4 regions of the Streptomyces sp. NPDC056479 genome follow, and region 4 is predicted to be linked to each of the others. Evidence: riboswitches for the same ligand, from Rfam matches in the RefSeq annotation. Region 4 holds a riboswitch; each other region holds the start of a gene.
The links. A riboswitch is a leader RNA that binds a small molecule or an ion and turns the genes downstream of it on or off. The one in region 4 is predicted to bind cobalamin.

Region 1 (7,283 bases), on a different contig from region 4:
TGGACCCTGCCGCCCGCCCTCGACATCGAGTACAACCCGTACAGCAAGCACAAGTGCTACGGACTGAGCAAGACCAAGATGGTCGGCTGGATCCAGTCCTTCAGCAACGAGGTGAAGCGGCTGACCGGCCGCCGGCCGGTGATCTACACGACCACCCACTGGTGGAACAACTGCACCGGCGCCAGCCGCGCGTTCGCCTCGAACCACGCCCTGTGGATAGCGCGCTACAACTCCTCGACCGCGGGCTCGATGCCGGCCGGATGGCAGTTCTGGACCTTCTGGCAGTACGACAACGGCGGCAGCCTGCCGGGTGATCAAAATCTCTTCAACGGCTCCATGACCCAGCTGAGGAAGTTCGCTCGCGGCTACTAGCCCGGCGGCGCCTGGGCCGTGCGGCGACCGGCAGACCGAAGGTCTCCTCTTCCGGCGCTCCCGGACACCGTGCGGCCCACCCCAGTTCACCTTTCGTTCATCCAGGTTACTTACGTTCGTCCGGCCAATGACCTCGAACGATTGCCTGGGTAAATGGAAAACTTCTCGCTGATCCTCGCGATTGTGGTGGTAACCGCACTCGCGTTCGATTTCACGAACGGTTTCCACGACACCGCCAACGCGATGGCCACGACCATCTCGACCGGTGCGCTCAAGCCCAAGGTCGCGGTGGCCATGTCCGCCGTGCTGAACCTTGTCGGCGCCTTCCTCTCCGTGGAGGTCGCCAACACGATCTCCAAAGGTCTCGTCGACGAGACCGGCATACGTCCCGAGGTCATATTCGCCGCGCTGGTCGGCGCGATCCTCTGGAACCTGCTGACCTGGCTCGTGGGCCTGCCGTCCAGCTCCTCCCACGCCCTCATGGGCGGCCTGATCGGCGCCACCATCGCCTCGGCCGGAGTCGGCGCCGTCCACGGTGACGCGCTCGTCACCAAGGTGCTGATCCCGGCGATCGCCGCCCCGCTGGTCGCGGGCATCGCCGCGCTGCTGGCCACCCGCCTGACCTACACCCTCGGCAAGAAGGCCGACGGCAAGGCCGCCGCCAAGGGCTACCGCACCGGGCAGATCGCCTCCGCCGGCCTGGTCTCCCTCGCCCACGGCACCAACGACGCGCAGAAGACCATGGGCATCATCACCCTCGCCCTGGTCGCCGGCGGCGCCGTCGCCCCCGACTCCGACCCGCCCCTGTGGGTCATCCTCTCCGCGGGTCTGGCCATCGCGCTCGGCACGTACCTCGGCGGCTGGCGCATCATCCGCACCATGGGCAAGGGCCTGACCGACCTTCAGCCGCAGCAGGGCTTCGCCGCCCAGACCAGCGCGGCCACGGTCATCCTGGCCTCCTCCCACCTCGGCTTCTCCCTGTCCACCACGCACTCCGTCTCCGGTTCGGTGATGGGCGCCGGCCTCGGCCGCAAGGGCGGTGTCGTCCGCTGGTCGACGGCCACCCGGATGTTCGTCGCGTGGGGTCTGACCCTCCCGGCCGCCGCCCTGGTCGGCGCGCTCGCGGAGTACGTCACGGGCTTCGGCGCCTGGGGCACGGCCGTGGTCGCCGTCTTCCTGATCTCCTCCAGCGCCGCGATCTGGAAGCTCTCCCGCCGCGAGGTCGTCGACCACACGAACGTCAACGAGGCGGACGAGTCGCCCGGCGTGGTCACCACGGCCATCGCCGCCGTGACCCCGCCCCCGGCGGGCCCGGCGCCCGAGGACCTGACGGCCACGATCCCGGCCCCGTCCGCCGAGGCGGCGCCCTCGCAGGCCTCCGTCTGACGACCACCCAGTTACTCAGCTACCCAAGAAAGAAGAAGCATGAAGATCGACTGGGCGGCCCTCGGCTCCGTCTTCGGCGTCAGCCTCGTGGTCACGGTGGCCCTGGTGGGCCTGTTCACCCTCGGCATCGTCGGCCTGTCCCGCCAGGAGAAGGCCTCGGCCCAGGGCGGCTCGGCCGCTCTCGCGGTCACCGGTGCCTACGCGTGCTTCGCCGCGTGCGCGGCGGCGGTGGCGTACGGGATCTATCTGATCGTGGCCTGACGCACAGCGCGAGCATCACCTGAAACACCCGAGGTGCGGGACGGACGACCGTCCCGCACCTCTCCGCTGTGTGGGCCTTCGCACACTCTCCCGTCGCAGGTCAACGGCAAGTTGACGCCCCTTCCAACCCCGTGGTGGACTGCCGGGGCCAAGTACGGCGGCAGAAGAGGAAGCCGGTGTGATTCCGGCGCGGTCCCGCCACTGTCACCGGGGTAGAAAGCCCCGGGAGCCAGGAACTCTCACCGCCGGTCTCGTCGAACCAGGGCGTGGACACCCTGAGTGAGGACATGACGCGATGCCCGCCTGCCGATCGACACGCAGTATCAGACCCACGTGTGACCCCACGGTCGGCTGACCCCGATGCGAGCCGATCGCGTCTTCGCGTACGGCGCCGCCGCCGGACTTCTCGGTGATCTGCTGCTCGGCGATCCTCGCCGGGGGCATCCGGTCGCCGCGTTCGGGCGGGCCGCCGCCGCCGTGGAAAGCCTGTTGTGGCGCGACGACCGCGCGTGGGGTGCGGTGCACACCGCCGTGTGCGCCGGTGGCGCCGTCGCCGCCGGAGCGCTCGCCGCGCGTGTCGTACGTACCTCTCCCGCCGCCTCCGTCGCGCTGACCGGCGCCGCCACCTGGGCGGTCGTCGGGGGGACTTCACTGGTCCGGGAGGCCCGGTTCATCGGGCGCGCCCTGGAAGCGGGGGATGTCGACGGGGCGCGTGCGCGGCTGCCGCATCTGTGCGGACGGGATCCCAAGGCGCTGGACGCGGACGGGATCGCGCGGGCGGTCGTGGAGTCCGTCGCCGAGAACACCTCCGACGCCGTGGTGGGGGCTCTGGTGTGGGGCGCCGTCGGCGGGGTTCCCGGGCTGCTCGGGTTCCGGGCCGTGAACACGCTCGACGCCATGGTCGGACACAAGTCGCCCAAGTACCGCCGCTACGGGTGGGCTTCGGCCCGGCTCGACGACCTGGCCGGCTGGCCGGGGGCACGGCTGACCGCCGTACTCGCCGCCGTCGCGGGAGGCGACCCTCGTGGAGCGGTACGGGCCTGGCGCGCCGACGCCGCCCAGCACCCGAGCCCCAACGCCGGGCCGGTCGAGGCCTCGTTCGCGGGGGCGCTCGGGGTTCGGCTCGGCGGCACCCTGTCGTACGGCGGGCGGGTCGAGCATCGGCCGGTACTCAACGGCGAGGCCGGACGGGCCGTTCGGGCCACGGACATCGAGCGTGCCGTACGTCTCTCGCGGCGCGTGAGCTGGCTCGCGCTCGGTGTGTGCGCCGGCGCGCGGCTCCTGAGGAAAGGGCGTGCATCATGACGGGCGGTGGTCTCCTCGTCGCCGGCACCACCTCCGACGCGGGCAAGAGCGTCGTCACCGCCGGGATCTGCCGTTGGCTGGTGCGGCAGGGGGTGAAGGTCGCGCCGTTCAAGGCGCAGAACATGTCCCTCAACTCCTTCGTCACCCAGGAGGGTGCCGAGATCGGGCGGGCGCAGGCCATGCAGGCCCAGGCCTGTCGCGTCGAGCCGACCGCGCTGATGAATCCCGTGCTGCTCAAGCCCGGTGGCGAGCAGAGCAGTCAGGTCGTGCTGCTGGGCAAGCCGGTGGGCGAGCTGAGCGCACGCGGGTATCACGGCGGGCGGCAGCAGAAGCTGCTCGGGACCGTGCTGGACTGTCTCGCCGAGTTGCGGGGCACGTATGACGCGGTGATCTGTGAGGGGGCCGGCTCTCCGGCGGAGATCAATCTGCGCCGGACCGACATCGTCAACATGGGCATCGCCCGCAACGCCGGGCTCCCGGTCCTCGTCGTCGGCGACATCGACCGCGGCGGCGTCTTCGCCTCCTTCTTCGGCACCGTCGCGCTGCTGTCCCCGGAGGACCAGGAGCTCATCGCGGGGTTCCTCGTCAACAAGTTCCGCGGCGACGTCACGCTCCTCGAACCCGGCCTCGACATGCTGCACGGACTCACCGGGCGGCACACGTACGGCGTTCTGCCCTTCCGGCACGGGCTCGGGATCGACGAGGAGGACGGGCTGCGGGTGTCCCTGCGCGGGACCGTCCGGGAATCCAATGTCGCCCCGCCCCTCGGCGAGGACGTGCTGCGGGTCGCCGTCTGTGCGATCCCGCTCATGTCCAACTTCACCGACGTCGACGCCCTGGCCGCCGAACCGGGCGTCGTCGTGCGGTTCGTGGACCGGCCGGAGGAGCTGGCCGACGCGGATCTGGTGGTGGTCCCCGGCACCCGGGGAACCGTCCGCGCCCTGGAGTGGCTGCGGGAGCGCGGGCTCGCGCGAGCCCTGGTCCGCAGGGCTGCCGAAGGGCGGCCGATCCTCGGCATCTGCGGCGGCTTCCAGGTCCTCGGCGAGCACATCGAGGATGACGTCGAGAGCCGGCGCGGGCAGGTCGAGGGGCTCGGGGTGCTGCCCGTCCGGGTGCGGTTCGCCCGGGAGAAGACCCTCACCCGGCCGGTGGGCCAGGCCCTCGGCGAGCGCGTCGAGGGCTACGAGATCCATCACGGGGTCGCCGAAGTGACCGGAGGCGAAGCCTTCTTGGACGGCTGCCGGGTCGGCCAGACCTGGGGCACGCACTGGCACGGCTCACTGGAGTCGGACGGTTTCCGACGGGCGTTCCTGCGCGAGGTGGCGGCCGCCGCGGGCCGCCGGTTCGTGCCGGCGCCGGACACGTCGTTCGCCGCGCTGCGCGAGGAGCAGCTCGACCGGCTCGGCGATCTGATCGAACAGCACGCGGACACGGACGCGCTCTGGCGGCTCATCGAGTCGGGCGCGCCGCAAGGACTGCCTTTCATTCCACCGGGAGCGCCCGCATGAGCACAGTGTTGTTGTTGTCGACCGCCGACACGGATCTGCTGGCGGCCCGCGCCGCCTCCGGTGCCGACTACCGGATCGGCAACCCGACCCGCGTGGACGTCGAGAGCGAGCTGCCCGCGCTGCTCGACGGCGCGGACATCGCCGTCGTCCGACTGCTGGGCGGCAAGCGGGCCTGGGAGGACGGGCTCGCGAAGCTGAAGGCCTCTGGTGTGCCGACCGTGCTGCTGGGCGGCGAGGCCGTGCCGGACGCGGAGCTGATGGCCGAGTCGTCCGTCCCGGCCGGCGTGGTGGCCGAGGCGCTGAAGTACCTCGTGGAGGGCGGGCCCGCCAACCTCACCGAGCTCGCCCGGTTCCTCTCCGACACCGTGCTGCTGACCGGCGAGGGGTTCGACGAGCCGCAGAAGATGCCGGAGTACGGCGTCCACGGCGACCGTACGGTCCGGGAAGGCCGTCCCACCGTGGGCGTGCTCTTCTACCGGGCCCATGAGCTCAGCGGCAACACCGCCTTCGTGGACACCCTGTGCGACGGCGTCGAGGCGCACGGTGCCAACGCCCTTCCCGTGTACTGCGGTTCGCTGCGCGGTGCGGATCAGGAGCTGTACGAGATCCTCGGCAGGGCCGACGCCCTGGTCGCCACGGTCCTCGCGGCGGGCGGCACACACGCCTCGCAGGCCTCGGCGGGCGGCGACGAGGAGGCGTGGGACATCGGCAGGCTGGCCGAGCTCGATGTGCCCGTGCTGCAGGGTCTGTGCCTGACGTCGTCCAAGAGCGCCTGGGACGAGTCCGATGCCGCGCTCTCCCCGATGGACGCGGCGATGCAGGTCGCCATCCCGGAGTTCGACGGCCGCCTGATCACCGTCCCGTTCTCCTTCAAGGAGCAGGGCCCGGACGAGGTGCCCGTGTACGTGGCCGACCCGGAGCGGGCCGGGCGCGTGGCCGGGATCGCCGTACGGCACGCCCGGTTGAAGCACAAGGCGAACGCCGAGAAGAGGCTCGCGCTCGTCTTCACCGCCTACCCGACCAAGCACTCGCGCGTCGGCAACGCGGTCGGCCTGGACACGCCCGCCTCAGCGGTGCGGGTGCTGGACGCGCTCAAGCAGGCCGGGTACGGCGTGAGCGAGTACCCCGACAACGGCGACGAGTTGATCCACCGGCTCATCGAGGCGGGCGGACACGACGTCGAGTGGCTGACCGAGGACCAGCTGGCGTCGGCGCCCGCGCGGGTGCCGCTCGCCGACTACCAGGCGTGGTTCGACAAGCTCGACCCGGAGCTGAGGGACGCGATGACCGAGGCGTGGGGCGAGCCGCCGGGCTCGCTGTACGTCGACGGGGACGACATCGTGCTGGCCTCTCTCCAGTTCGGGAACGTCGTCGTGATGATCCAGCCGCCGCGCGGCTTCGGCGAGAACCCGATCGCGATCTACCACGACCCGGACATGCCGCCGTCGCACCACTACATGGCGGCCTACCGCTGGCTGGAGAACAGCTTCGGTGCGGACGCGATCGTCCACATGGGCAAGCACGGCACGATGGAGTGGCTGCCGGGCAAGGGGCTGGGGCTCAGCGGCGGTTGCGCCCCGGACGCCGTCCTCGGGGACCTGCCGCTGATCTACCCGTTCATCGTCAACGACCCCGGCGAGGGCACCCAGGCCAAGCGCCGCGGCCACGCCACCGTCGTCGACCATCTCGTGCCGCCGATGGCCCGCGCCGACACCTACGGCGACCTGGCCAAGCTGGAGCAGCTGCTCGACGAGTACGCGCTGGTCTCGGACCTGGACCCGACGAAGGCGCCGGCCGTGCGCGCGCAGATCTGGACGCTGGTGAAGGCGGCCGAGCTGCACCACGACCTGCATGTCGACGACCAGCCGGACGACGACGACTTCGACCAGTTCGTCATGCACATCGACGGCTATCTGTGCGAGATCAAGGACGTGCAGATCCGCGACGGGCTCCACATCCTGGGCGGCGGTCCGGTCGGCGAACCGCGGGTGAACCTGGTGCTCGCCGTGCTGCGCGCCTCGCAGGTGTGGGGCGGGCAGGCGAACGCGCTGCCGGGTCTGCGGGCGTCGCTGGCCGAGCACTTCGGCCTGGTGGAGAAGGAGTTGCTCGCCGAGCCGGGCGCACCGGTGAAGGTTCCGGTCGAGCTGAGCGACCTCGTCGAGGGCCCGTCCCGTTCGGCCGCCGACGCCATCGACCTGCTGGAGCAGCTGTGCCGGCGGATGGCGGAGGGGATGGAATCCAACGGCTGGACCGTGTCCGAGGCCCCCGTCCTCGTCCGTGAGGTCCTCGGCACCGAACTCCCCGACGCGGTCGCCGTGCTGGAGTTCGCCTGCAACGAGGTCGTGCCCCGTCTCGCCCGCACGACCGACGAGATCGGCCACATCCTCAAGGCGCTCGACGGCGGTTACGTCCCGGCGGGCCCGTCCGGGTCGCCGACGCGCGGACTGGTGA
Region 2 (7,283 bases), on a different contig from region 4:
GCCTCTTCTCGGGCCGCACGGCGGGGCGGGCCGCACGGCGGGGCGGACGGAGGGCGCGGCCACGGCGACCTGAAACCGGCGCCTCACGGTTCGGTGGGCACACACAGGACCGGGGTCCGCGACAGATGCAGCAGCTTGTGGGGTGTGGCGCCCAGCAGGGCCCCGCGCAAGGGGCTCTCACCCCAGCTGCCGACCACGATGACCCTGGCGGCATGGCGCGTCGCCGCGTCGATCAGCGCCTCCGCCGGTTTCTGGTCGATGACCTCCACGGCGGTCGGCACGCCGGCCTCGTCCGCCACCGTGACGGCGTGCGACAGGGCGGTGCGGCCGACCTCCTGGACGGCGTCGCGGTGCGCGGCGGCCTCCTCGCCGAGGGCGCCGGGCGCCGCCGCGCCGTAGACCAGCACGAGCGGCTCGCCGAACGCGGCCGACACCTCGATGGCGACGTGCAGCGCGCGGACCGCGCCCGGGGACTCGTCGTAGCCGAGAACGACCGACATCTTCAGTGCTCCTTGTCGCCGTGCACGAGATCGGGGTCGGCCACCTCCGGGCGTTCCGACCAGAAGGCCGGGGCCATCAGACGCCACACGATCATGAGGACCACGCCCGCGAGGGTGATGCCGATGCCGATGACCAGCGGCGGGCCGAGCCCGAACCACGAGACGCCGCTGTAGGAGTTGGCCGGATCGGCCATGTCACTGATCGACTCGACCAGCAGCCAGACCAGCAGCCCGGCGCCGACCACCGGGCCGAGGCCGATGAGCAGGAAGTTGTGCACGCTCTCGGTGAGATGACGCCGGTAGTAGACCGCGCAGGCGATGCCGGTGAGCGCGTAGTAGAACGCGATCAGCAGGGACAGCGCGGTCAGCGAGTCGAACAGGGCGTTCTCGCTGATCTGGCGGACGACGAGGTACCAGGCGATGGCGATGCCCGCGACCCACCAGGTGCTCACGTCGGGTGTGCGGAACCGGGGGCTGATGTGCCCGAAGTGGCCCGGCAGCGCGTGCCGCCGCGCCATGGACAGGGCCGTGCGCGAGGCCGGGATGATCGTCGTCTGCGTCGAGGCCAGACCCGAGGTCGAGACCGCAAGCAGTACGACCCAGTCCCAGCCGCCCATCGCCTCGTCGGCGAGCAGGGCGAAGATGAACTCCTCCTCCGCGGCGTTCTCGGACAGGAAGGCCGGACCGGCGTAGGCCACGACCGCGTAGGCGACCGACACATAGGTCACCAGCAGGATGACCGTCGACCACACGGCCGCCTCGCCGGGCGCGGTGGCGGAGTTCTCGACCTCCTCGGTGAGGTTGACCGCGGACTCCCAGCCCCAGTAGATGAACACGCCCAGCAGCAGACCCGCGGTCAGATCGGCGCCTCCCGCGCCGAAGGGATTCAGCCAGCTGAACGCCGGATCCACGGAGTCGAGCGTGCCGGTGTCGGCGTAGACCCGGTAGAGCGCCACCACGGCGAAGGCGAGCAGACAGGCGACCTGAGCGAGGATCAGGACGTTCTGCACGCGCGCCGACACCTCGGTGCCGATGACGCACACGGCCGTCATCACCAGGATGAGCACCACCGTGAGCGTCTGGCGGACGACCTCGTTGTCGGCCCAGCTGTCGAGACCGACGGCGAGCAGCGCGAACGTCACCGCGACGTCCGCCAGCGATCCGACCACCAGGACCCCGGTCATCGTGATGGCCCAGCCGCCGAGCCAGCCGGCCCACGGGCCCATCGCCCGGGTGACCCAGGAGAAGGTCGTCCCGCAGTCCTGGTCGACCTTGTTGAGGTAATAGAAGGCCGACGCGATCAGCAGCATCGGGACGAACGACGCGAGCATGACGCCCGGGGCGTAGACACCCACGAGAGCCACGACCGGGCCGATGGCCGCGGCGAGTGAGTAGGCGGGCGAGGTGGCGTTGAGGCCGATGACGAGTGCGTCGAGAAACCCGATCGCGTTGGCTTTCAGCCCCTCGGGCGGGTGGGTGTCCATGGTGCCGTCGGCCATGCTGCCTCACTTCGGTCGCGCGTGACCTCATGAAACAGGGAACCGTAGGGCCCACCCCGCCTTTCGTGCGCGGTCGCGGAAGCTATCACCCATGTGCCCACCATGACCTGTGTCAGCCGTCGGTCGGCAGTGCCGGCGTGGTCTGTGCCGCCGCCAGGGCCGCCAGTTCGTCCGCGTCGCGCGGACCGGGTGCCGTCTCGTCCAGCAGCCCCTGCGCGCGGAGCAACCGGGCCGCCGCGACGCCCCAGGGCAGCCGCAGTCCGGCCTGCCGCAGGAGGTCGGTGCGGGCCAGCATCGCCGGCGCGGGGCCGGTGCGGACGCCGGACGGGGTCAGCAGTGCCGCGTCGTCGGCCCAGCGCAGGGCGAGGTCGACGTCGTGGGTGGCCATGACCACCGTGGTGCCGCTCGCGCGCAGCCCGTCGAGTGTGGCGAGCAGCCGCTCCTGGCCGTCGGGGTCGAGCCCGGCGGTCGGCTCGTCGAGGATCAGCACGCGCGGCCGCATCGCGACCGCCCCGGCGATGGCGGTGCGCTTGCGCTGCCCGTACGACAGCAGGTGCGTGGGCCGGTCGGCCAGCGCGGTGATGTCGAGGGCGGCCAGCGACTCGTCCACCCGCGCCCGCACCTCGGGGTCGGACAGGCCCAGGTTCAGCGGACCGAAGGAGACGTCCTGGGCGACGGACGCGGCGAAGAGCTGGTCGTCGGGGTCCTGCACCACCAGCTGCACGGTCGTCCGCAGCCGGGTCAGCCCCTTGCGGTCGTACCGGACCGCCGTACCCTCCACCGTCAACCTGCCGTCGCGCGGCTCGAGTCCGCCGCTGAGCAGCCGCATCAGGGTGGTCTTTCCGCTGCCGTTACGGCCCAGCAGCGCCAGCGCGCGCCCCTCGCACACGTCGAAGTCGAGGCCGCTGAGCACGACGGGACCGTCCTCGTAGGCGTAGGACGCGCCCCGCAGGGCGACCAGGGCGGTGGGCTCGCTCATGGCAGGGCCTTCTCCAGTACGAGGGTGAGGGCGGCCAGCGCTGCGAGCAGGGCGCAACTCGCGGCCGTGAAGCGGACGGAGACCCGGGCCTCGGGCACCAGGACCCGCAGTGTGCCGTCGTAGCCGCGCCCGGCGAGCCCGGCCTGGAGCCGGGTGGCCCGGTCGAAGGCCCGCACGAACGCGGTGGCACCGAGCCCGGATAGCGAGCGCCACTCCGCGGCCCGGCTGGTGTGGCCGAGCCGGGCGGCCTGTGCGTCCCGGATACGCCGCACCGAGTCCAGAAGCAGGAAGCTCATGCGGTACGTGACCAGGGCGACATCGACGACCGGCGCGGGCACCCCGGCCTTCACCAGACGGGGCAGCAGATCGGACATCGGCGTGGTGAAGGCGAACAGCAGCACGCCGAGAGAGGCGGCCGAGGTGCGCAGCAGCAGCTCCCCGGCACGCAGCCCCCCGTCGTCGGCGAGGGACACGAAGCCCTCCGGGCCGCCCACTTGGACCAGCAGCGTCACCGCGCCGGTCACACAGAAACCGAGCGGTACGCGATAGGCGCGCCACAGCCGCCGCGCGGGCACGCCCGCCGGACCCATCAGCGCGGCGAGCGCGGTGACCAGGACCAGCGCGGCGCCCGGCCAGGGCGGCAGCGAGATCGCGAGCACGGTGAGGCCGAGCCCGAGCACGGCCTTGTCCACGGGATGACGGCGGCGCCAGCGACTGCTGTGCGCCGCCGCGTCGATCGGCAGCACCCGTCAGACCTTGTCGGCCTTCGGTTCCTCGCCGGCGGGCTCTCGCACCAGCGCCCGCTGTTCGCCCTGCCGCCGGCCCCGGTGCAGGCCGAAGTAGTAGGCGAGAACACCGGCGCCGAGGGCCGCCTGGAGGCTGAACAGGGCCGACTCGATCTCACCCGACGGCGGCTCGTACAGCGGCGAGAACCAGGGCTCGTAATCCGGCTTGATCTCGGTGATCGCCGTCTCCGCCTCGCCGTCGGCGCCGGTGAACGGCTCCTCCTTGTGGTCGCCCAGGCCGAGCGCGAGCGGCAGCACGGCGAGCGCGGCCACGACGAGCAGCAGCAGGACATTGATCTTCGTGTTCTTGCTCATCGGGCCACCGCCTCCGTCTCGGTCCGCGACTGCTTCTTGGCGAGGAACACGCCCAGCCGGGTCAGTTCGCCCTTGCTGGACTGCACCAGCAGCCGCATCACGAGCACCGTGAGCAGGCCCTCGCTCACCGCGAGCGGGATCTGGGTGACGGCGAAGATGGAGCCGAACTTGCCGAGCGCGCCCAGGAATCCGCTGCTCGGGTCGGGGAAGGCGAGCGCCAGCTGGACGCTGGTCACACAGTAGGTGGACAGATCGGCGACGAACGCCCCGAAGAACACGGCGACCATCAACGGCACGTCATAGCGCCGCAGCAGCTTGTAGATCGCGTACCCGGCCCAGGGCCCGACGATCGCCATCGAGAAGACGTTGGCGCCGAGCGTGGTCAGGCCGCCGTGCGCGAGCAGCAGCGCCTGGAAGAGCAGGGTGATGGTGCCCAGGACCGCCATGATCGGCGGCCGGAACAGGATGGCGCCCAGTCCGGTGCCGGTGGGATGCGAGCAGCTGCCGGTCACCGAGGGCAGCTTCAGCGCGGACAGGACGAAGGTGAAGGCTCCGGAGGCGCCGAGGAGCAGTGTGCTCTCGGGATGCTCCCTGACCTCACGGGTGAGTGACCGTACTCCGTGGACGACGAACGGCGCGGACGCGACGCCCCAGGCGACCGCGTGCGCCGGCGGGAGGAAACCCTCGGCTATGTGCATGGCTCAGCAGACCCTCTCCAGCACCTCGTGGATGGTTGACGCGCCTTGGCCGGTCTCCTGGCTGACGGGTACCACACGCCCGTGCTCCGCCTTCCCGGGTTCCGAAGAACCCAGTGGCTGCCCGTGAGGGCCGGAGCCGGACTTCCCGATTCACAGTGGCGAGGGCCGCACCGGCATCACACCGGATTTCCCGTTCACCAAGGCGTGGTGACAGTAGTGCCCGGACACGGTGGCTGACAAGCAGGCCTCGGGGGCGCGAAAGCGGCGTTCGTCCGCTTCGTGGCGGGTTCACGCGCGGGCGCGTAACGTGACGGAGCATGAAGATCCTCATCAGCGCCGACATGGAGGGCGCCACCGGCGTGACCTGGCCGGGCGACGTGCTCCCCGGGACGCCGCAGTGGGAGCGCTGCCGGGGGATGTTCACCTCGGACGTCAACGCCGCGGTGCTGGGGTTCTTCGACGGCGGCGCCGACGACGTCGTCATCAACGAGGCGCACTGGTCCATGCGCAATCTGCTGCTCGAACGGCTCGACGAGCGGGCCGAGATGCTCACCGGCCGGCACAAGTCGCTGTCCATGGTCGAGGGCGTCCAGCACGGCGACGTGGACGGCATCGCCTTCGTCGGCTACCACGCGGGCGCCGGCATGGAAGGTGTCCTCGCCCACACCTACCTCGCGAACTCCGTCACAGGGGTGTGGCTGAACGACGTACGCGCCAGCGAGGGGCTGCTCAACGCACACGTCGTCGCCGAGTACGGCGTGCCCGTCGTGCTCGTCACCGGCGACGACGTGGCCTGCGAGGACGCGCTCGGGTACGCGCCCGGGGCGCTGAAGGTCGCCGTCAAGGACCACGTCTCGCGGTACGCCGCCGTGTGCCGTACGCCCGCCAGGACCGCCGCCGACATCCGCGCGGCGGCGAAGGAGGCGGCCGCGCTGGCGGTCCGTCAGCAGCCGGTGACCGGCGGCCCGTTCACGGTCGCCGTCGAGTTCGACGCCGAGCACCTCGCGATGGCCGCCACCGTCGTCCCGGGCGTCGAACGTATCGGCGAGCGAAAGGTGGCGTACACCAGCGAGCGCATGTACGAGGGAATCCGTACCTTCAAGGCGGTCACCACGATCGTCTCGGCCGCGGTGGAGGAGCAGTATGGCTGACGGGCAGGCACTGGAGGAGGTCGTGACGTTCACGTCCGACCTCATCCGCATCGACACCACCAATCGCGGGGGCGGGGACTGCCAGGAGCGTCCCGCTGCCGAGTACGCCGCCGCGCGGCTGGCCGAGGCGGGCCTGGAGCCCACTCTGCTGGAGCGCGTCAAGGGCCGTACAAACGTCGTCGCGCGCATCGAGGGCAGCGACCCCTCGGCGGACGCGTTGCTCGTCCACGGTCATCTGGACGTGGTGCCCGCGCAGGCCGACGAGTGGAGCGTGCACCCGTTCTCCGGGGAGATCCGCGACGGGGTGGTGTGGGGGCGGGGCGCGGTCGACATGAAGAACATGGACGCGATGATCCTCGCCGTCGTCCGGGCCTGGGCGCGGGAGGGCGTACGGCCCCGCCGGGACGTCGTGATCGCGTTCACCGCGGACGAGGAGGCGAGCGCCGCGGACGGCTCCGGCTTCCTCGCGGACCGGCACGCCGGACTGTTCGAGGGCTGCACCGAGGGGATCGGCGAGTCGGGCGCGTTCACCGTCCATGACGGCAGCGGCCGGCAGATCTACCCGCTCGCGGCCGGCGAGCGTGGCACCGGCTGGCTCAAGCTCACGGCACGCGGCAGGGCCGCGCACGGCTCCCGGCCGAACCGGGAGAACGCGGTGACCCGCCTCGCCGCCGCCGTCACCCGCATCGGCGCCCACGAGTGGCCGATCCGACTGACCCCGACGGTGCGCGCCGCCCTCACCGAACTGGCCGCGCTGTACGGTCTCGACGCCGACATGGACGACGTGGACGGGCTGCTGGCCAAGCTCGGCAATGCGGCCAAGCTCGTGGAGGCGACCGTCCGCAACAGCGCCAACCCGACGATGCTGGAAGCCGGTTACAAGGTCAATGTGATCCCGGGGGAGGCCGTGGCCTATGTCGACGGCCGGTATCTCCCGGGCTTCGAGGACGAGTTCCGGGCGACCATCGACGAACTCACCGGCCCGGACGTGGACTGGGAGTTCCACCATCACGAGGTGGCCCTCCAGTCGCCGATCGCCTCGCCGACCTACGCCCGGATGCGCGCCGCCGTCCAGGAGTTCGCGCCCGAGGGGCACATGGTGCCGTACTGCATGCCCGGCGGCACGGACGCCAAGCAGTTCTCGCGGCTCGGCATCACCGGCTACGGCTTCTCGCCGCTGCGGCTGCCGGAGGGCTACGACTACGGGGCCATGTTCCACGGCGTCGACGAAAGGGTGCCGGTCGAGGCACTGCACTTCGGTGTGCGGGTACTCGACCGCTTTCTGCGCACGGCCTAGACGAAGCAGGGGAGACAGTGCGGACGCTGGCGTACGGTTCCTGGCCCTCGCCCATCGAC
Region 3 (7,283 bases), on a different contig from region 4:
CGACTCCGGGCACCTTCGGCGTCCCGCAGCAGCAGTCCCGGCACACGACGACCCGGCTGGGCACCGGCTGTTTCGGGGGTGTCTGCACGTCAGTGCCTCTCCACGGGAGCGGTCGGCCGCAGGAAACGGATCACCGGGTGGCCGGGGTCGTCGGTGACCTCGGCGCGGACGCCGTAGACCTGCTCGATGAGGGCGGGGGTGAGGACCTCGGCCGGGGTGCCCTCGGTGACCGCGCGGCCCTCGCGCAGCACGAGCAGGCGGTCGCAGTACATCGCGGCGAGGTTGAGGTCGTGCAGGGCGATCACGGTGGTGACCGGGAGGTCCGCGACGAGGTCCAGCAGGTCGAGTTGGTGCTGGATGTCGAGGTGGTTGGTCGGTTCGTCGAGGAGGAGTTCGCGGGGTTCCTGGGCGAGCGCACGGGCGATCTGGGTGCGCTGGCGTTCTCCTCCGGAGAGGGTGTGCCAGGACTGGCCGGCCCGGGCGGTCAGTCCGGTGCGTTCCAGTGCCGCGGCCACCGTCTCGGCGTCGTCCGCCGTGGCCGGGGTCCAGGCGCGGCGGTGCGGGATGCGGCCGAGGGCCACGACGTCCCGGACGGTCAGTTCGGTCTGGGTGTCGGCGTGCTGTTCGACGGTGGCGACGCGCCGGGCGGTGGCACGGCGGCCGACCTCGGTGAGCGGGCGTCCGTCCAGGGTGACGACTCCGGCGGTGGGCGCGAGGACTCCGGCGAGGAGCCTCAACAGCGTCGACTTTCCGGACCCGTTGGGGCCGAGCAGGCCGACGGTCTCGCCGGGGCGCAGGGTGAGGGTGACACCGTCGACGATGACCTGGCCGGCGATGCGGCGTACGACACCCTGGGCGTGCAGGCTGGTCACGCCTTCCTCCGTCCCCGGTAGAGCACCGCCACGAACGCCGGCACGCCGATGAGGGACGTGACCACGCCCACCGGGACCTCCTGGGGGTCGAGGACGGTGCGGGCGGCGGTGTCCACCCACACCAGGAAGACGGCTCCGGTCAGCGCCGTGACCGGCAGCAGGCGGGCGTGGCCGGCGCCGGTGAGGGCGCGGGTGACATGTGGCAGGACCAGACCGACGAAGCCGATCGCGCCGGCACAGCTGACCAGGGCGGCCGTGAGCAGCGCGGTCGCGCAGAGCAGGACCAGGCGGGTGCGGGCGACCCGGACGCCGAGTCCGGCGGCGGCGTCGTCACCGAAGGCGAAGGCGTCCAGGGTGCGGGCGTGACCGAGGCAGACGGCGAGGACGACGGCCAGTACGGCGGTGCAGAGCAGCACCTGCCCCCAGTCGGCGCCGGAGAGCGAGCCCAGCAGCCAGAACAGCACGCCCCGGGTGGTCTCGGCGTCGGCCGAGGTCAGCACGATGAACGAGGTCAGTGCGGAGAACAGCTGCATGGCCGCCACCCCGGACAGCACGACCCGGTCCGTGCTGCCGCCGAGGACGTGGCTGAGCAGCAGCACCATCGCGAAGGAGAGCAGGGCGCCGAGGAAGGCGCCCGCCGACAGCGACACCACTCCTCCGCCGACGCCCAGCACGACGACGGCGACGGCTCCCGTGGACGCGCCGGAGGACACCCCGAGCACGAACGGATCGGCCAGCGGATTGCGCAGCAGCCACTGCATCACCGCCCCGCACACCGCGAGCCCGGCGCCGCACACGGCGGCGAGCAGGGTGCGCGGCATCCGCAGGTTCCACACGATGCCGTCCCGCAGCGGCGCCAACGCGCTCTCGCCGAGGCCGAGATGGGCGGCGACGGCGGCCCACACGTCCCCCGTGGAGATGTCGGCGGGCCCGATCGTCACCGCGACGGCGACCGACGCGAGCAGCGCGGCCAGCCCGCCGCCGGTCAACAGCAGCGTACGGACGCTCACTTGGCGCGTCCGTCGAGCGCGAAGTCGCGCAGTCCCGCGGCGACCTGCTCGATCCCTTCGACCGTGCGGATGGACGGGTTCATCGCCTGCCCGCTCAGCAGGACGTACCGCCTCTTCTTCACCGCGGTCAGACTGCGGGTGGCGGGGTTGGTCTCCAGGAAACGGATCTTGGCAGCGGCGGTCTCCGCGGTCTGCTGCTTGCGCGTGAGGTCGCCGATCACGATGACGTCGGGGTCACGGTCGGCGACGGTCTCCCAGTTGATCTGGGGCCACTCGTCGTGGGTGTCGGAGAAGGAGTTCTGCGCACCGACGGCCCGGGTGATGGCACCGGGCGCGCCGCAGCAGCCGGCGAGATAGGGCGACTGGGAGTTGGCGAACCAGTACATGAGGGAGACGCCGGAGGCGTCCAGCCCGTCGGTGGCCTTGCGCACCCGCTCCTTCAGCCCGGCGACGAGCTTCTCGCCGCGCGCGTCGACGCCGAACGCGCGGGCCAGGTCGCGGATCTCGCCGTACACGGCATCGAGGGTGAGCGGCTCGCTGCGCGATCCGTCGCCCCCGCTGTCGTTGTCCTTGCCCGCCGCGCAGTCGGAGGGCGAGACATACGTCGGCACTCCGAGCTTCTCGAACCGCTCGCGGGTGGCGACGCCGCCCTTGCCGAGGGTGGAGACGAACGAGGCGGTGACGAAGTCGGGTTCGGCGTCGAGGACTTTCTCGAAGGAGGGGTTGTCGTCGGCCAGGCGCGGCACGGACGCGTTGGCCTTCTCCAGGCCCTTCATCACCGGGTCCGTCCAGGTCGCCGTACCCGCGACACGGTCGGCGAGGCCGAGGGAGAGCAGGATCTCCGTGGTGCCCTGGTTGAGGGAGACGACGCGCTGCGGGGCCGCCTTCAGGGTGACCTCGTGCCCGCAGTTGTCGATGGTGCGGGGGTATCCCGCGCCGGCGGGCTTCGCGGTGTCCGCGCCGGAACCGCCGCCGCAGGCGGTGAGCAGGAGGACGGGAGCCAGCAGCAGGGCGGCTGGACGGAGGGCTGAGCGGAGCACGGGCATGCCTCGGGTGTCGGGGCTCGTACGCGGAGCCTGGCCTACGGACGTCCTCCCCGCCGGGCGGCGTGGAGTGCCAGCAGGTCTTCGGACTCGGGTTCGTCCGGACGGGGCGCCTTCCCGGTCTCCCAGTGGCGTGCTGTGCCCCGCCCGTCCCCCTCACCGCTGCGCGTCAGTTCCGGATTCGCACCGGATTCCCTGGCCTCGGATGTGGCTCGACTGGCCCGACGAGGCTATCAAGTCCGTAGGCCGCGTCCGCAGAGTCCCGCCTGCCCCGCGACGCCTGACACGCTCCCCCAGAGAGGGGACCCCCACCCGCCGCACCGGACGACGCCCAAGTACGTCCAGCACGAGGGCTCCCGCCCGGCACGCCGAGAGCACGCTCCCCCATCGCCGCCGCGGGGCCCGCCCTCCGGGCGGACGACGGGACTCTGCGGACACGGCCTAGGCCGGTCAGCTCGTGCGATCGGTCACGGGGTACGGCACGAACGTGCTGGTGTTCTGATCGATCCGCAGGGTCTGTCCGAGGGGCGGCGCGGCCCGCTGGGGGCAGTCGAGGCGTTCGCAGACGCGGCAGCCCATGCCGATCGGGGTGGCGGCGAAGGGGCTGGTGAGGTCGAGGCCGTCGGAGTAGACGAGACGGTGCGCGTGGCGGATCTCGCAGCCCAGCCCGATGGCGAACGTCTTGCCGGGCTCGCCCCAGCCGCCACGGTGCCGGGTGACCGCGCGGGCGGTCCACAAGTACCGCTGCCCGTCCGGCATTTCGGCGATCTGCACAAGGATCCGGCCGGGCGCGGCGAAGGCCTCGTAGACGTTCCACAGCGGACAGGTGCCGCCGGCCCGGGAGAAGTGGAACCCGGTCGCGGACTGCCGCTTGGACATGTTGCCGGCGCGGTCGACCCGGACGAAGGAGAAGGGCACGCCGCGCAGCCGGGGGCGCTGGAGGGTGCTCAGCCGGTGGCTGACGGTCTCGTAGCCGAGGCCGTAGCGGTCGGTGAGGCGCTCGATGTCGTAGCGGACCTCCTCGGCCGCCGTGTGGAAGGCGGTGTACGGCAACACCAGCGCGGCGGCGAAGTAGTTGGCGACGCCGATGCGGGCCAGGGTGCGGGCGGGCGAGTCGGCCGGGAAGTCCTCGGCGGCCTGCCGGTCCAGTTCGCTGCCGTGTTCCAGCAGGGCGAGCTGCGTCGCCATACGGAACGCGCGCTGGCCGGGGCGCAGCCGGGTCGAGAGGTGGAGGGTGCGGGTCGGTTCGTCGTAGTGGTGCAGATGGTCGCCGGAGCCGGTGGACAGGCGGATTCCGTGGGCGTCGGTGAGGCGTGCGGTCAGGGCCCGGAGGATCTCACCGGGCCGGATGCCGATCTCCTCGGCCAGTTGCTCGGCGGCGACGTCGGTGTCGTGGAGGTAGTTCTGGCGGCGGTAGAAGAAGTCGCGGATCTCCTCGTGCGGTGAGCGCGGCCCGGCGTCGGCGCTGTCGCGGCCGTCGGCCCCCGCGAGCCGCTCGGACAGCTGCTGGTTGCGGCGGCCCAGGTCGAGCAGGACCCGGGCGACCGCGGGCATCCGTGCGGCGAGTTCGGCGAGGTCGGACGGGGAGACCCGGGCGGCGGCGATCTCACCCGTCAGCGCCTCGCGCAGGTCGGCCACCAGTCGGGCGGTGTCGCGCTCGGAGAAGAAGCCCGGGTCGACGCCGAAGGTCTCGGTGAGCCGGAGCAGAACGGGCACGGTGAGCGGGCGGGAGTCATGCTCCATCTGGTTGAGATAGCTCGGCGAGATGGCCAGGACGCGGGCGAGTTCGGCCTGGCTCATCCGGCGCTCCTCGCGCAGCCGCCGCAGCCGCGCGCCCGCGTAGGTCTTGCTCACCTGCGCTCCTGTCGGATCCGGGACGGGATCCGGTCAGCGTATGCGAACCCGCGCCGCTCGCACCCTTCGCAAGATTGGCAATCGGCGGCGAGAAGATTCGCAGAACTTGGCATTCGTCCACCATTGATGGCACCCAGTGCCAGTGCCAGAGTTCCAGTGCGGCCCGCCGGACCCGGCAGACACCGCCCGGAACCGGGGCGCGACTCACGCCCTGACGTCGGAGATCCCGGCATCGGCGAGGTCCTGCATCGGCAGCATTGCTCAGCTTCGCCCCTGGCGACGGCGGGCCGCGTTTCACCCCTACGACACGCAGTGCCAACCCAGTCGCTCCCAGTGGGGGGTTGGCAGACACAACAACCGAGGAGACGGTGACAGTCATGGCAGAGGCGAGGACGCAGGCGGCCGACGAGCTCGCGCGGCGCTGGGCGAACGACCCCAGGTGGCGGGGCGTCGAGCGCACCTACGGCGCCGAGGACGTCGTACGGCTCTCCGGCAGCGTCCGCGAGGAGCACACCCTGGCCCGGCGCGGCGCCGAGCGGCTGTGGCGCCAACTGCACGAGCGGGACTACGTCCACGCGCTGGGCGCGCTCACCGGCGGCCAGGCCGTGCAGCAGGTCAAGGCGGGCCTCCAGGCGATCTACCTGTCCGGCTGGCAGGTCGCCGCCGACGCCAACCAGGCCGGGCACACCTACCCGGACCAGAGCCTGTACCCGGCCAACTCCGTGCCCCAGGTGGTCCGTCGGATCAACAACGCCCTGCTGCGCGCAGACCAGATCGCCACCGCCGAGGACGCGGGCGACACCACGGACTGGCTCGCACCGATCGTCGCCGACGCGGAAGCCGGCTTCGGCGGCCCGTTGAACGCCTTCGAACTGACCAAGGCGATGATCGCGGCGGGGGCCGCCGGCATCCACTACGAGGACCAGCTGGCCTCCGAGAAGAAGTGCGGCCACCTCGGCGGCAAGGTGCTGGTGCCGACCGCGCAGCACATCCGCACCCTCAACGCGGCACGGCTCGCGGCCGATATCGCCGATGTGCCGACGCTGATCGTCGCCCGCACGGATGCGCTGGCCGCCAACCTGCTGACCAGCGATGTCGATGAGCGTGACGCCGAGTTCGTGACCGGGGAGCGCACGGCGGAGGGCTTCTACCGGGTGCGGGGCGGCATGGCGCCGGTGATCGCACGCGGGCTGGCGTACGCGCCGTACGCCGATCTGATCTGGGTGGAGACCGGTACGCCGGATCTCGCGCAGGCCCGGGAGTTCGCCGAGGCGATCCACGCCCGGTACCCGGATCAGATGCTGGCGTACAACTGCTCGCCGTCCTTCAACTGGAAGGCGGCGCTGGACGACGACCAGATCGCCAAGTTCCAGCGGGAGTTGGGGGCAATGGGGTATCGGTTCCAGTTCATCACGCTGGCCGGGTTCCACTCGCTGAACCACGGGATGTTCGATCTTGCGCGGGGTTATGCCGAGCACGGGATGACGGCGTATGTGGACCTTCAGGAGCGGGAGTTCGCTGCGCTGGCGCAGGGGTTCACTGCGGTCAGGCATCAACGGGAGGTCGGTACGGGGTACTTCGACCTGGTGTCCACGGCGGTGAATCCTGCGTCCTCCACGACTGCGCTGGCCGGTTCCACGGAGGAAGAGCAGTTCCACTAGGTCCGGTTGTCGTCCGCGGGTGCGTGGGGGCTGGTCGCGCGGTTCCCCGCGCCCCTTGAGGACGTGTCCTCGCCTTCAGTCAGGAGAAACCGTTGTCCACTACTGCGCTCAACCACCGTGTCCGTGTTCTCGGCGCCCCCGGTCACCGGCACAACGAGATCGTCACGCCCGCCGCCCTGGATTTCCTGGGCCACCTCGCCGCCGCCTTCGGTGAGCGTCGCCAAGATCTGATGAAGGAGCGCCGGCGTCAGGCTCTGCGCCTGGCGAGCGGCTCTGTGCTCGACTTCCCCATGGTCACTTCCGCCGTGCGCGCCGATCCGACCTGGCGTGTGGCGCCGCCCGCCCCCGGGCTGACCGACCGGCGCGTGGAGATCACCGGCCCGCCCGACCGCCGTATGGCCGTCAACGCGCTCAACTCCGGGGCCCAGGTGTGGATGGCGGACTTCGAGGACGCCACCTCCCCGACCTGGGAGAACGTCATCGGCGGGCAGCTCACCCTGCTCGACGCCATCGAGCGCCGTATCGACTTCAGCACCCCGGAGGGCAAGGACTACCGGCTCGGCGAACGGCTCGCCACCATCGTGGTCCGCCCCCGCGGCTGGCATCTCGACGAGGAACACCTCGCGTACGAGGGCCATCCCGTGCCCGCCGCCCTCGTCGACTTCGGGCTGTACTTCTTCCACTGCGCCCAGCGTCAGATCGACGCCGGCCACGGCCCGTACTTCTATCTGCCGAAGCTGGAGAACCGGTACGAGGCCCGGCTGTGGAACGACGTGTTCGTCCTCGCCCAGGAACTGCTCGGGATACCGCGCGGCACGGTCCGGGCCACGGTCCTCATCGAGA
Region 4 (7,283 bases):
GTTACGGGTGGTCATTACTGGCAGGCCTCGCAGGACTCGGGGTTTTCCAGGGAGCAGGCGACGGCGTCGGGCTCGGCGACCTGCTGGACGGGGATGGTCTTCTCGGGCTGGGCGGACTGAGCCTGGGCGGCGCGGGCGATGCGGGTCGCCGGGCGCGAGCGCAGGTAGTACGTCGTCTTCAGGCCCGACTTCCAGGCGTACGCGTACATCGAGGAGAGCTTGCCGATGGTCGGCGTCTCCAGGAACAGGTTCAGGGACTGGGACTGGTCCAGGAACGGCGTCCGGTCGGCGGCCATGTCGATCAGGCCGCGCTGCGGGATCTCCCACGCCGTGCGGTACAGGGCCCGTACTTCGGCGGGGATCCAGGCGAAGTCCTGCACCGAGCCGTTCGCTTCGCGCAGCGCCTCACGGGTGCGGGCGTCCCAGACGCCGAGCGCCTTGAGCTCGTCGACCAGGTAGGAGTTGACCTGGAGGAACTCGCCGGACAGCGTCTCGCGCTTGAACAGGTTGGAGACCTGCGGCTCGATGCACTCGTAGACACCGGCGATGGAAGCGATGGTGGCGGTGGGCGCGATGGCGAGCAGCAGGGAGTTGCGCATACCGGTCGTGGCGATACGGCTGCGCAGGGCCGCCCAGCGCTCCGGCCAGGTCAGCTCGACGCCGTAGTGGTCGGGGTGCAGCACACCCTTGGCGGAACGGGTCTTCTCCCAGGCCGGCAGCGGACCGCTCCGCTCGGCGAGGTCGGCGGAGGCCTCGTACGCGGCGAGCATGATGCGCTCGGCGATACGGGTGGACAGGGCCTTCGCCTCGGCCGAGTCGAAGGGCAGCCGCAGCTTGAAGAAGACGTCCTGCAGGCCCATCGCACCCAGGCCCACCGGACGCCACTTGGCGTTGGAACGGCCCGCCTGCTCGGTCGGGTAGAAGTTGATGTCGACGACACGGTCGAGGAAGGTGACGGCCGTGCGGACGGTGGCGTCGAGCCGCTCCCAGTCGATGTCGCCGGTCGTCGTGTCGACGAACGAGCCGAGGTTGACGGACCCCAGGTTGCAGACGGCCGTCTCCCCGTCGTCCGTGACCTCCAGGATCTCCGTGCAGAGGTTGGAGGAGTGGACGACCTGGCCCGGCAGGGCGGTCTGGTTGGCGGTGCGGTTGGCGGCGTCCTTGAAGGTCATCCAACCGTTGCCGGTCTGCGCGAGGGTGCGCATCATGCGGCCGTACAGGTCACGGGCCGGGATGGTCTTCCGCGCGAGACCGCTCGCCTCCGCCTTGCGGTACGCCGCCTCGAACTCCTCGCCCCACAGGTCGACCAGCTCCGGCACGTCCGACGGCGAGAACAGCGACCACGGCTCATCGGCGTTGACCCGGCGCATGAACTCGTCCGGGATCCAGTGCGCGAGGTTGAGGTTGTGCGTACGCCGGGCGTCCTCACCGGTGTTGTCGCGCAGCTCCAGGAACTCCTCGATGTCGGAGTGCCAGGTCTCCAGGTAGACCGCGGCGGCACCCTTGCGCCGGCCGCCCTGGTTCACGGCGGCGACGGAGGCGTCGAGGGTCTTCAGGAACGGGACGATGCCGTTGGAGTGCCCGTTGGTGCCTCGGATCAGTGAACCGCGGCTGCGGATACGGGAGTACGCGATGCCGATGCCGCCGGCGTGCTTGGAGAGGCGGGCGACCTGGTGGTAGCGGTCGTAGATGGAGTCCAGCTCGTCGAGCGGGGAGTCGAGGAGGTAGCAGGACGACATCTGGGGGTGCCGGGTGCCGGAGTTGAAGAGCGTGGGGGAGGAGGGGAGGTAGTCGAGGCGACTCATGAGCCCGTAGAGCGCGGCGACTTCGTCCAGTGCCCGGGTGGTGTCGTCCTCGGCGAGACCGGCGGCGACACGCAGCATGAAGTGCTGGGGTGTCTCGATCACCTTGCGGGTGATGGGGTGCCGGAGCAGATAGCGGCTGTGCAGGGTGCGCAGGCCGAAATAGCCGAAGCGGTCGTCGGCGCCCGTGTCGATCAGCGCGTCGAGGCGGGCCGCGTGGATCCGCGCGAACTCGGCGGTCCGGTCGGCGATGAGCCCCTCGCGGTGGCCGACCACGACCGACTCGGTGAAGGACGTGACGCCCTGCGAGGCGGCCTCGGCGGCGATGGAGATGGTCAGCAGCCGGGCGGCCAGCCTGCTGTAGGCGGGGTCCTCGGAGATGAGACCGGCCGCCGCCTCGGTGGCCAGTTCGCGCAGCTCCGCCTCGTCCGCGCGGGCCGACCGGCCGCGCAGAGCGGCGGCGGCGACCCGGCCGGGGTCGGCGTCGGGGAGGTCGGCGGTCAGCTCGGCCAGGAGCCGCAGCAACGCGGTTCCCGGGGCGTCATCGTCGATCGGGACCGCTGAGACGGCTGAGGCCGGGTCTGCTGGCGCGATGGTCACGTGGGGGCTCTCCCTCGCTCGGCACGGGGGCCTTGCGGAGGGCAGGGGGCAGCACACGAGCGCACACGGCGTCGCGTCCACCGGCCCATTCCACGAGGCCCGGACGTCTGGGCGCACCGGCCGGGTGGCCGGGCGCGCTGTCGGCAGGTCCTCGGACTGACTCCTGTGCACGGGGTTCCTGGGTTCCTGGGGTTCCTGGGAACAGACATGCACAAGTACACCGTTGCGGGACAGTTCCGGATTCGCACCGGATTCCCCTGCGACGACAGCGAGGACGAGCATACATCTTGTGCTCGCCCGCCACGCCACCCCCAGATGTTGTGTCGCGGTGGTTTCAGAGCGTCAACTCATAGGTGAGGAGAGTGAGGTCGAGGACGTCCGGGAGCGGATTCCAGTCCCGATCGGGTGTGCGGACGAAGCCCAGGCGTTCGTAGATGCGATGCGCGCCGAGCATGGTCCGCTGGGTCGACAGCACGATCCGCACACAGCCCTCGGTGGCCCGGGCGCGGGAGACGCAGGCGCGGACGAGGGCCTCGCCGGCGCCGCGTCCGCGGGCGATGCCGTCGACGGCGAGCATCCGGATCTCGGCCTCGCCGGGCCGGGCTATGTCGGCCATGGGGCCGCCGCACGGCACGAAGGTCACCCCGCCCAGCAGCCGGTCGTCCTCGACGGCCACGAGCACCTCGGCGGCAGCCGCCCGCCCCGCCACGTCCTTGAGCTCCCCCAGGTACGAGTCGCTCTCACCGAAGTCGAGGAGGTCGTCCTGGAGGTAGGCCTGGGCGGTGATCTCGCCGAGCGCGTCGTACTCGCCGGGATGCACCTGCCGGATCACGATGTCCATGCGGTCGAGTCTGGCGGACGGGTCCCGGCGACGGCCTGGGTTTTTTATCGAGGGCCGCCGGGTTGCGGGCAGTTTTGGGAGTGCTTCCATGGAGGTAGGTGTCGACGCCCGCGGTCCCTTTCGTTTCGAGAGCCTGTCTCGGAAGGAGACGCACGATGACGAGGGTCGTCCGGCACCCGCCCGGCAAGGAGCGGCCGCGCAACGCGCCGATGGCGACACTTGCTCCGAGACGGGCGGGCAGTTGGGCCGGGCGGGGATTCGTGGGGCACTGGCACCGGCTGACGATCCGTCTGGAAGCCCGCCGTGGCACCACCCGCCCCAAGAAATGGCGCCGCTGGATCTCCTACACCAACGCCACCCGGGCCGTCTGGGTGGTGGCCGCGCTCGCGCTGCTCGCCTGGGCCGTGGAGGGCCTGTACATCGTGATCACGGGCACCACGACCGGCTTTGAGGAGTGGCGGCAGGACAGCGAGGGGTTCGAAGCCGTCATGCGCTTCGTCGGCCCGGTGCTCGCCGCGTCGATCGCCGCCACGCTCTTCCTGTTCTGGTGGTACCGGTGGACGAAGCGGCGCTATCTCGCGAAGGCACGGGACGACCCCCATGGACTGGTGGTCACCGCCGGCCCGGACGCCGCTGACATCGTGGGCCGGGAGGACATCGCCCAGGTCATCGCCGAACGGCTGCGGGAGCGCGACACCCGCCGGCCCTATCTGCTGGTCGGCGGCGTCGGCGTGGGCAAGACGGCCGTGCTGGTCCGGCTCACCGAACTGCTGGCCGAGCAGAACGCCGTGCCGGTGCCGATCCGGCTGCGGGACGCGACCGGCGACCTGAACTTCGAACGCATGGCCAGGCAGCGCTTCGCCGAGGAGGCGCCCCGGGGCATCCTCGCGCGCAGCAAGACCGACCGGGTCTGGCAGCAGCTGCTCGCCGACGACAAACCGGTCGTCATCGCCGACGGGCTGGAGGAGGCCCTTCTCGGCGACGGCCTCCAGCAGAACCGGGACAACATCATCCGGCGGGCCATCGAGCGCGCCCACGAGGAGAAACTGCCCCTCGTCATCGCCTCCCGGCCGCACAGCCCGCTGGAGAGCACCCCGGCCGCGATCGTGGAGCTGGAACCGCTCAGCGAGGAGGAGGCCCTGCGCTTCGTCCAGGCACATGTTCCGGAGGCCGACGAACGCCGCGTGGACTGGATCGTGGAGACGGCGGAGGTGACCGAATCGCCCGTCTATCTGCAGATAGCCCGCGAACTGCACCGACACGGAGCCCTGGAGCACGATCGTCCGGACAACGACCCGCAGCACATGAACACCCGCAGCCGCGACCGCGGCACGCTGCGGCTCTGGCTGCTGGAGACCTGGGACCAGGCACTGTGCGAGGGCCGGCTGCGCAAGGACGTCGCACTGAGCCGACGGGAGCGCCGCGACACCCTCGAAGTGGTCTCCGCGCTGGCCTGCGTGGGACTGCTCCAGGACAAGCTGGAGGTCGGCTTCGGGGAACTGCTCGACACCGACGTCCATCCCGGCCCGGCCAGGCGTGCGCAGGCCCGCGCCGAGCACCTGTGGAGCAGCGGACGCGGCTTCGACCGGTACGGCAGACGCGGCAACGTCTTCTCCGAGTGGCACCGGCAGCAGATCTGGGACGTGCTCTGCCGACGGCTCGGCCAGGAGGAGCGGAGGCGGCTGCGCCGGGGCAACATGGACCAGTGCCGTGCCGCCCTCGCCCGGATCGCGCGCAACGCCGACAAGCTGGGACTGGTGGAGGGCTTCGAACGCAAGGTCCGCTTCCCGCACAGCATCATCCAGGCCTACTTCGGCTACCGCGTCCTGAACGAACTGGGCGAGCGGGACACCGGAGAGCTCGTCGAGCAGGCGTTGCAGCCACCCGGCCCCAGTCGCGAACTGCTCATGTCCCTGGTGCTGTTGTCGCGCCGGCGGGCGGCGACGCTGCGGGCCCCGAGGGACGGTGTCCGGGCGGAGGCGAAGAAGGAGATCGAGGAACTGCTCCGCAAGTCGCCCGTGGGCGGCCACACCGTGGCCCACCGGCTCCGCACGGCCGCGCGCCGCCGTACCGAGGATCCCAAGGCCCTGGATCTGTACGCGGCGGCCGTGGAGATCGAGAGCGCGGAGGAGTCCCCGAGGCTGCTGGGCGGCATCGTCGACGAAGTGCGCAAGAGGTGGGCCGGTTTCAAGGGGGACCGGCGCACTCTCGACGACGCCAAACTGAGGCTGCTCAGGCAACTAGGGGCAGCGCTGCGCGGCGTCTCCGGCCGGATCGACACCACTCCGCTCTACGAGGACCTCGTCCAGATCGGCGTACGGGAACCCTCCTACTCCATCCGCCTGGCCGCGGCCCAGGAGTTCGGCACCGGCGGCAACGCGGCGTTTGCGGTGATCCGCGGATGGGTCGGGATTAACACCGACCCCGTGCGGGAGTACGACGACCGGCTCGGCGAGCTGACGGCGTGGAAGCGGCGGGAGTACGAGCGATGGGCCGAGCGCATGGCACGGGCGAGGGCCGCGGGCGCGCCCTCACGGGCCCGTTCCGAGCGCATCGGCCGGCTGCAGCAGGACCGGCGCGGTCTCAACCAGGAATACCGCAGGAGGCGGGTCGATCTGCTCCGGGAGTTCACGATGCGCGCCTGGATGATCCCCATGCTGCTGGGCTCCGTCGACGAGGCGCACCGTGACGAGGCCAGGGAACGCCTCACCAAGTGGCTGCGCCACCTCGACCCGAAGGCCACCGGCGGCGCCCCCGACCTGCCGCTCGCCCTGGAGGCCGCGCTGGCCCAGGGTTTCAAGTACGCGGCCAACCGGCGCATACGGCATCCGCAGGCCTACACCGGCGGTCGCGCCGACCTGATCCGGCAGGCGGAGACCGTGCTGCGGCAGTCCCGTTGCTGGTACGCGCAGCTCATGCTGCTCCAGGCGCTGTGCCTGTGGGAGCTCCCGGACGGCCTGGGCGTCCACGAGCCGGATGCACAGGCGACGAACGGGAAGGGCGATCGCGACGGCGCGCGTGGGCCGTACCCGGGGATGCGCGGGACGACCGCCGTACAGACCGTGAAGCGGTGGCTGTCGATGACCGGCACGGTGAACCCGGCGCCCGGGCAACCGGAGCCGAACGGCGACTCGCCCCGGCGGTTCCTGCACCCGTTCGTCGCCGAGGCGGGCGACCTGGTCGCCCTCGCGCTGGAGACCGGGCAGCCGGAGCGGTTCCTCTGGATTGACGAGAAGGGCGTCGCCGACAACATCGGCGCACGCACGGGCAGCCCCGAGGGATACCGCAAGCACAACCTGTGGATTCCGCCCTCGGTCGGGTGGAGCACCCTCGATGCGCGTGCCCAACGCCTCGTCGCCGATGTGCTGGTGATGCTGAACCTCGTCGAACGGGACGGGCATCCCGACGAGGTCGAGGAGCGGATGGCCCGCGTCGAGCAGCCCGGGATGCAGCTCCCGCCGTGCATCCGCAGCGACCGCGGTCCGCTGCGGCCCGACCTGCGGGCCGGCATCTCGGCCCCGCCCACGCCGGGCACGACATGTCTGCCGGACTGCAAGTTCCAGCTCTGCCCCTACCCGCCGCGGGGCTGCGTGCCCAGGGGGGAGATCCGGGAGCCGTTCTGCCGCCAGCAACAGGCCCTGCTACCGGGACGCGCACGCCGCCACCTTCCCAGAGGCCTGCGCCGCAAGACACCGCACTGGGTCAGCATGCGCGTCCGGGAACTGGACGACTTCTGGCAGCAGATGGCCGGGCGTACGCGCAGCTAGTGCGGCACGCCCGGCCATCGGGCAGGTGAACCGGCGTCAGTGGGACGAGCCCGCCGTCGCCGGCGGCAGTTCCACCTCCACGCCCGGGTCCCCGGCGTCCGCCGTGTAGTCCTCCGGCTTCGTCTCGTCGACGCCGTCCGGAGCCTTCGCGGCCTTCAGGACGAAGGTCAGGACCACGGTGACCAGGACGTTGAGCACGAACGCCGTCAGGCCGATGTAGCCGATCTCGCCGATGCCCGGGATCTCCTTCGCCGAACCGCCGAAGTGCTGCTG

Region 1: it holds a riboswitch for cobalamin, as region 4 does, so the genes downstream of both, ACFQ6S_RS29245 (cobalamin biosynthesis protein) here and ACFQ6S_RS33405 (ribonucleoside-diphosphate reductase subunit alpha) in region 4, are expected to answer to the same signal.
Region 2: it holds a riboswitch for cobalamin, as region 4 does, so the genes downstream of both, ACFQ6S_RS13085 (energy-coupling factor ABC transporter permease) here and ACFQ6S_RS33405 (ribonucleoside-diphosphate reductase subunit alpha) in region 4, are expected to answer to the same signal.
Region 3: it holds a riboswitch for cobalamin, as region 4 does, so the genes downstream of both, ACFQ6S_RS13365 (ABC transporter substrate-binding protein) here and ACFQ6S_RS33405 (ribonucleoside-diphosphate reductase subunit alpha) in region 4, are expected to answer to the same signal.

Annotation. Positions count from the first base shown of each region.
Region 1 is NZ_JBHTRZ010000008.1:61,075-68,357, forward strand. It holds gene ACFQ6S_RS29230 (lysozyme) at 1-372, shown strand, start outside; gene ACFQ6S_RS29235 (anion permease) at 526-1,758, shown strand; gene ACFQ6S_RS29240 (hypothetical protein) at 1,798-2,019, shown strand; cobalamin riboswitch at 2,137-2,279, shown strand; gene ACFQ6S_RS29245 (cobalamin biosynthesis protein) at 2,380-3,324, shown strand; gene ACFQ6S_RS29250 (cobyric acid synthase) at 3,321-4,832, shown strand; gene cobN (cobaltochelatase subunit CobN) at 4,829-7,283, shown strand, end outside.
Region 2 is NZ_JBHTRZ010000003.1:343,715-350,997, reverse strand. It holds gene ACFQ6S_RS13115 (hypothetical protein) at 1-73, shown strand, start outside; gene ACFQ6S_RS13110 (universal stress protein) at 84-500, opposite strand; gene ACFQ6S_RS13105 (APC family permease) at 503-1,999, opposite strand; gene ACFQ6S_RS13100 (energy-coupling factor ABC transporter ATP-binding protein) at 2,112-2,978, opposite strand; gene cbiQ (cobalt ECF transporter T component CbiQ) at 2,975-3,724, opposite strand; gene ACFQ6S_RS13090 (energy-coupling factor ABC transporter substrate-binding protein) at 3,728-4,078, opposite strand; gene ACFQ6S_RS13085 (energy-coupling factor ABC transporter permease) at 4,075-4,776, opposite strand; cobalamin riboswitch at 4,806-4,993, opposite strand; gene ACFQ6S_RS13080 (M55 family metallopeptidase) at 5,094-5,927, shown strand; gene ACFQ6S_RS13075 (M20/M25/M40 family metallo-hydrolase) at 5,920-7,224, shown strand; gene ACFQ6S_RS13070 (prolyl oligopeptidase family serine peptidase) at 7,242-7,283, shown strand, end outside.
Region 3 is NZ_JBHTRZ010000003.1:401,308-408,590, forward strand. It holds gene ACFQ6S_RS13350 ((2Fe-2S) ferredoxin domain-containing protein) at 1-88, opposite strand, end outside; gene ACFQ6S_RS13355 (ABC transporter ATP-binding protein) at 90-872, opposite strand; gene ACFQ6S_RS13360 (FecCD family ABC transporter permease) at 869-1,882, opposite strand; gene ACFQ6S_RS13365 (ABC transporter substrate-binding protein) at 1,879-2,928, opposite strand; cobalamin riboswitch at 2,983-3,161, opposite strand; gene ACFQ6S_RS13370 (short-chain fatty acyl-CoA regulator family protein) at 3,376-4,779, opposite strand; gene aceA (isocitrate lyase) at 5,157-6,440, shown strand; gene aceB (malate synthase A) at 6,533-7,283, shown strand, end outside.
Region 4 is NZ_JBHTRZ010000009.1:427,915-435,197, forward strand. It holds gene ACFQ6S_RS33400 (ribonucleotide-diphosphate reductase subunit beta) at 1-15, opposite strand, end outside; gene ACFQ6S_RS33405 (ribonucleoside-diphosphate reductase subunit alpha) at 15-2,402, opposite strand; cobalamin riboswitch at 2,527-2,701, opposite strand; gene ACFQ6S_RS33410 (GNAT family N-acetyltransferase) at 2,737-3,243, opposite strand; gene ACFQ6S_RS33415 (NACHT domain-containing protein) at 3,399-7,010, shown strand; gene mctP (monocarboxylate uptake permease MctP) at 7,047-7,283, opposite strand, start outside.